DNA from 3 places in the Thalassotalea sediminis genome. Region 1 is predicted to be linked to each of the others. Evidence: predicted binding sites of a transcription regulator. Region 1 holds the regulator's gene; each other region holds the start of a gene.
The links. The regulator sigma-54, encoded in region 1, starts transcription at its own class of promoters, with help from an activator protein. The targets are predictions, from matches to a motif close to GTTGGCACGNNNNTNGNNT.
Positions count from the first base shown of each region.

Region 1 (2,281 bases):
AAATTTAGGCATGAGCCTATCTGGTGGTGAACGTCGTCGTGTTGAAATTGCCAGAGCACTTGCAGCTGACCCAAAATTTATATTGTTAGATGAACCATTTGCTGGCGTTGACCCAATTTCTGTAGGTGATATAAAAAAAATTATTCTACACTTAAAAAATAAAGGCATTGGCATATTAATAACCGACCATAACGTTAGAGAGACACTCGATGTTTGTGAGCATGCTTACATTGTTAGTCATGGTGAATTAATCGCCCAAGGTGATGCAGATCAAATCCTTGCAAATCAGCAGGTAAGAGATGTATACCTCGGTGAACAATTCACGTTATAGTTATGATATGCTTTAGAAAAAATAAGATTTACTTGAAAGGATAAGAAGTAATTAATGCGCCCAAGTCTGCAACTCCGAATTGGACAACAACTTACAATGACGCCGCAACTCCAGCAGGCGATAAAGTTATTGCAGTTGTCCACCTTGGATCTACAACAAGAAATTCAAGAGGCATTAGAAAGTAATCCTTTATTAGAGGTGGACGAATCTGCTTCGTCTTCAGACGATAACCAACCCGATAACTTAGAAGAAGCCTTTTCCGCAAAAACTAATGACGAGACAATAAATAATACTAGTGATGGCTCGGAAGATTCAACACCAACCGTTGATGAAATCAGCACCACTGAAGCGATGGATAAATCAGACATTCCTGAAGAGCTTAATATTGATACGACTTGGGACGAAAGTTACAGTGCTGGTGTATCTAATACTGGTGCCGCCCCTGCCTCAGATGATTTTGTTTATCAAGGTGAAACCACAGACTCCATTCAAGATCATTTGCGTTGGCAAATGAAATTAACCCCATTTTCTGAAACCGATGAAGCCATTGCAATGGCAATTATTGATGCCATTGACGACGCTGGATATTTAACGGTTACAACTGAAGAAATCCTAGAGTCTGTTGGCGTCGATGACGTTGAATTAGATGAAGTAGAAGCGGTCTTAAAACGTATAAATATGTTTGACCCTATAGGTGTTGGTGCGCGTTCAATTGCAGAATGTTTAACGATACAGTTAAACCAGTTTGATAAAGATACCCCTTGGGTTAACGAAAGTAAGATCGTGATTAATGAATATATTGATTTACTTGGTAACCGTGATTATCGACAAATCATGCGTAAAACACGTTTAAAAGAAGATCAATTACGTGAAGTTATTCGGTTAATTCAATCATTAGATCCTCGCCCTGGTGATTCTGTTATTCAAAGTGATGATCAGTATGTAATACCTGATGTTTCTGTTGAAAAGAAAAATGGTCGTTGGGTTGTAGAGCTAAACCCTGATACTGCGCCTAAACTAGCGGTTAACCAGCAATATGCTTCTATGGCTCGGTCAATGAAAAATTCGAATGATAGTCAATTTATTCGTTCAAATTTACAAGAAGCAAAATGGTTTATTAAGAGTTTAGAAAGCCGAAACGATACCCTATTAAAAGTATCAAACTGCATTGTGCAAAGACAACAAGGTTTTTTTGAACATGGGCCCGAAGCTATGCGTCCTATGGTTCTGAATGATATTGCCGAAGCAGTAGATATGCATGAATCAACGATTTCACGTGTTACTACACAAAAATATATGCATACACCACGTGGAATTTTTGAACTTAAGTATTTTTTCTCCAGCCATGTCAGTACAGAAAATGGTGGAGAATGTTCTTCAACAGCTATACGCGCTTTAATTAAAAAGCTTGTAGCTGCCGAAGTACCTGCAAAGCCTCTTAGTGACAGTAAAATGGCTGAACTATTGGCTGAACAGGGAATCAATGTTGCCAGACGGACTATAGCTAAGTATCGAGAATCGCTAAGTATTCCTCCGTCTAACCAACGTAAAAGTTTACTTTAACTCTCTAGTAGAAGGATACAGCTTATGCAAATTAATCTTGCCGGACATCATGTTGAAATTACTACCCCAATGCGTGACATCGTGAACAAAAAATTTGCTAAGTTAGAGCGACATTTCGATCATATTAATAACGTATATGTCGTATTAACCGTTGAAAAACTTAGCCAAATTGCAGAAGCAACTGTGCATTTAAATGGCACTGAAGTGCATGCTAAAGCGGAAAACGACGACATGTACGCATCCATAGACTCCCTGGTAAATAAGCTCGATAAACAAATACTTAAATACAAGGGAAAAATTAATCAACACTAAGATTTATTGATTACTAATATCCACTATGAATTTTACCGACATCATTAAAGAAGACTGCACGTTATGTGCAGTCGA
Region 1 is NZ_AP027361.1:3,193,730-3,196,010, forward strand. It holds gene lptB (LPS export ABC transporter ATP-binding protein) at 1-331, shown strand, start outside; gene QUE09_RS14615 (RNA polymerase factor sigma-54) at 386-1,894, shown strand; gene hpf (ribosome hibernation promoting factor) at 1,919-2,206, shown strand; gene ptsN (PTS IIA-like nitrogen regulatory protein PtsN) at 2,232-2,281, shown strand, end outside.

Region 2 (2,281 bases), 1.8 Mb from region 1:
GAATCCTTTCATCCTCAAACGATTTAGTACATCTAAAGACGACGTTAACTCTCCCATTACCGCACTTTCTGTTAACTCTAAAGTAATATTGCATGGGTTTATGCCATTCTGATCAGTAATCGTTTTTAACATCTCAGGAAAAACTAACGAGACAATATTCTCTGATGTGACATTCACTGACAGTCTCATAAGTGAGTGTTTCTTCTTAAATTCGCGAAGATCACTACATGCCATTTTTAGTACACCACTCGTTAATTCATTAATGAGATTAAAACGTTCAATAAGATGAATAAATTTATCTGGGTACACCAAACCATAGCTAGGGTGATGCCACCGCACCAATGCTTCAATACTACTTACCTCTCCAGTGCTTAAGTTTATTTGTGGTTGGTAGTGCAAGAGCAGTTCATGATGTTCAATCGCATCTGACAATGCTTGTTTGCTAAACTCTACATTTGCTCTTTTTGGTTTTTTTTGTTGCTGTTCTGACAATTGGATGTTATCTAACAATGCTATAAAGCTGCCAATATCAAAAGGCTTAGTAAGTGTATCAATAACAGGCATATTATGGGCTTCTGCCAACTGCCTCGCTGAATGTAACACTTTTTTATCAAAGCCACTTATCAAAATAAGTGGGTAATGACGCCCACGTTCAGCTAGAGCGCGAATGACTTCAATACCATCAATATTAGGAAGAATAAGATCTAAAACTAGAATGGTGTTATCGCTGATTTCTTGCGCTAAAAATGCAATAGGATCAGTAGAATGTTCAACTTGCCAACCACTATCCATCGCAATATCTTGCAAAAGTTCGGCATATTGCGGGTCATCATCTAAAATGAATAGATTGTAACTTTTCAACATCTTCCCTGCGCTTTAAAGTAATAAAAACACCTTGGACTAAATATAGAACAAAAGTCGAAAAATGAAATATTCAATATCGAACATTGCGAAAAGTAAGGTGTTTCCCAAAAACTTTAAATATCATCCTAATGTATTAACATATTCTAGTTAACAAAAATCGAGTCTAAGTGTCAGATCATTTTACACCGTTGTGATTAATGGCATTAACAGCCTTATTATCATGTTGAAATAAAAGACTTTATTATAGTTGGCACATTTATCGCTTAATGTAAGATTAAATATTAGTAGTATCTTTCTACGCTTTAATAAGTATTCTCAGGAGAGATTAATGAAGTTCAAAATAATAAAAGCAGCTATTGCTGGATTGATTTTATCAATAAGTAGTATTGCAAATGCAGGGTTAATTACTGTCGTTTTTGATATAACAAATTATAACGACACATTAGGCTCATTTAGTGGTTCGGACACGAATAACGATATGTTGCTAACACTTAACGAGTTAGACTCATTTAATTGGATGTCCACTTCATATAATCATGTAATAGACGAAATTAGTGACCTAGCTGGCTTTGGCGATTTTGATTTATCATCAAATACATGGATACCAAATGGTACTAGTTGGATCAATTCTGCTGACGATGCTTATTTCACCTGGAACAATAGAAATAGTAGTGTCAACGCATCTTGGGCAGAAGTAGACATTGTTTCAGTAACCCGTTCATCGGTACCAGAACCTTCAACGCTAGCTATATTCGCACTCGGCTTTTTGGGTTTTGCATTGCGTAATTTCAAAAAGTAAGCTTAATGTCGATCCTTCACACATTTAAGTAAGCATCATTTCTTATGATTGTGGTTTTTCTTCGAATTAGGACGAATTAAAGCAATTTAAGGGGTCGGTAACATATGGTTGTCACTGTTAATTGAGTGTGAATGCCAGACATAAAAAAAGACGCTTGTTAGCGTCTTTTTTTATTGGGATTTGGTGGAGCGGGGGGGAGTTGAACCCCCGTCCGAAAAACCTACATCCTCGGTACTACATGCTTAGTCGATCATTTGTTTAACCAGTCAGACGCCGAACGACAGGCTTCTTTCTGGTGAGTCTGATACTGTTTCGCGGTTCACCCTCAGACAAGGTTCCCTCGCTAACCTAGTATTCTATGACCATCGCACCACAAGCCTACAGGTAAAGCTTCGTGGGGATGGCTAGCATTAAGCTGCTAGTGCGAACGTTTCGTCGTTTGCAACTATAGTTTTGCGGCTTTTTACCAGGCCAACCGCCCCTGGGCATGCACCTTGGGTTTCGCGAATCCCGTCGAATCCTAAATCCGCCCCAAAGTTTTGAGATAACACTCAAGCGCTTATTGTACTGCGCTTTTATCAATTAAACAACGTGATAAATTTTAACCAATTGATTGTA
Region 2 is NZ_AP027361.1:1,127,749-1,130,029, reverse strand. It holds gene QUE09_RS05075 (EAL domain-containing response regulator) at 1-864, opposite strand, end outside; gene QUE09_RS05070 (PEP-CTERM sorting domain-containing protein) at 1,193-1,663, shown strand; RNA gene ssrA (transfer-messenger RNA) at 1,845-2,196, opposite strand.
Region 2: a site for sigma-54 is predicted at 1,111-1,129, ahead of QUE09_RS05070 (PEP-CTERM sorting domain-containing protein). Genes of this name have one in related genera too.

Region 3 (2,281 bases), 1.2 Mb from region 1:
ACGTGAAGTAACATACTTACCTTCTTTGCCTGAAAAAGGAGAAGTATTTACTTGGAATGTCATCGTTACCGTAGGCTCATCTACTGATAAAGGTGGTAATGGTGCAACTTCATTTGGACAACAAATAGTGTCGGAAATTTTTAACTCACCTAAACCAGTAATAGCGATAATATCACCTGCTTCAGCAATTTCTGTTTCATGGCGTTCTAGCCCTAAGTAACCAAACACTTTACCAACTTTACCGTTGTGTATTTTACCGCTTGCACTTTGCACAGTAACTTGTTGATTCGGTTTAACAGAGCCACGAGTCACACGACCAACACCGATAACACCTAAATATGAACTGTAATCTAGTTGTGATATCTGCATTTGAAATGCACCGCTAGGATCAGCATCTGGCGCAGGCACTTGATCTACAATTGTTTGGAAAAGCGGCGTCATGTCTTTGCCTTCTTCGCCTTCTTCAAGCGATGCCCAACCGTTGATAGCAGAAGCATAAACCACCTGAAAATCTAATTGTTCATCTGAAGCACCTAGGTTATCGAATAAGTCAAAAACTTGATCCATCACCCACTCAGGGCGTGCACCTGGCTTATCAATTTTGTTGATAACGACAATTGGTTTTAAGCCTTGAGCAAATGCCTTTTGCGTTACAAATCGCGTTTGTGGCATTGGGCCTTCTTGTGCATCAACAATTAAAAGCACAGAATCTACCATAGACATTACGCGTTCTACTTCACCGCCAAAGTCAGCATGACCTGGAGTATCAACAATATTTACACGGTAATCTTGCCAATTAATGGCAGTATTTTTGGCCAAAATGGTGATACCGCGTTCTTTTTCAATATCATTTGAATCCATTACACGTTCTTCAAGGTCAGTTCTTGAATCTAACGTACCAGATTGATCTAATAGTTTATCAACCAGGGTTGTTTTACCGTGGTCAACGTGGGCGATAATCGCAATATTACGTAATTTATCTAACACAGGAGTTTGCTCAAAGGGCTATAATTGGGCGCGTATTGTACAGTAGTCTAGACCACAATGAAAAGATAATCGTTTATTAATTTAAATTGCTAGAAAAGATAGCATTTGTCTTCTACACTGGCATTGCACCAGTTAGATGCAAAGCAAGGATCATTATGGTGCAAACCTCTATCAGTGTTTTATTTAATACACTGATTTAAAAGGCTTTATTGCTTGGCACGATTTTGGCTTACACCGTAGCAAAGCAAAAATGCGTAATTGCATTTACATTAATTTTGTTAACTTCACTGGAGACACTCAATGTCACAAGCAGTATTAGACTTAATCAAAGAAAACGATGTTAAGTTTGTTGACTTACGTTTTACTGATTCAAAAGGTAAAGAGCAGCACGTTTCGTTACCACATCATCAAATTGATGAAGACTTCTTCGAAGAAGGAAAAATGTTCGATGGTTCTTCTATCGCTGGTTGGAAAGGTATCAACGAATCAGACATGGTATTAATGCCTGACGCTTCAACAGCTGTTTTAGACCCTTTTACAGAAGAAGTTACGTTAAATCTACGTTGTGACATCGTTGAACCAGCGACTATGCAAGGTTACAGTCGTGACCCACGTTCAGTAGCACATCGTGCAGAAGAGTATATGCGTTCAACAGGTATTGCAGATACAGTGTTAATTGGCCCTGAACCAGAGTTCTTCGTATTTGACGATGTGAAATTCCACGCAGATATGTCTGGCGCTAGCTACTCAATCGATGATAAAGAAGCATGTTGGAACTCTAAAACTTCATATGAAGATGGTAACACAGGTCATCGTCCAGGCGTTAAAGGTGGTTACTTCCCTGTTGCACCAGTAGATTCTTCACAAGATTTACGTTCAGCAATGTGTTTAGTTATGGAAGAAATGGGCTTAGTTGTTGAAGCACATCACCATGAAGTTGCTACGGCAGGTCAAAACGAAATCGCTTGTCGATTTAACACAATGGTTAAAAAAGCGGATGAAGTGCAAATCTATAAGTATGTTGTTCACAATGTTGCACATGCTTACGGCAAAACAGCAACTTTCATGCCTAAGCCTTTAGTTGGCGACAACGGTACAGGTATGCACGTTCACCAATCATTAGCAAAAGACGGTGTTAACCTTTTTGCTGGTGACAAATATGGCGGATTATCTGAAACTGCTCTTTACTACATTGGCGGTATCATCAAGCATGCTAAAGCATTGAATGCATTTACAAATGCTTCTACTAACTCATACAAGCGTCTTGTACCTGGTTTTGAAGCACCTGTTATGC
Region 3 is NZ_AP027361.1:536,467-538,747, reverse strand. It holds gene typA (translational GTPase TypA) at 1-987, opposite strand, end outside; gene glnA (glutamate--ammonia ligase) at 1,288-2,281, shown strand, end outside.
Region 3: a site for sigma-54 is predicted at 1,200-1,218, ahead of glnA (glutamate--ammonia ligase). Genes of this name have one in related genera too.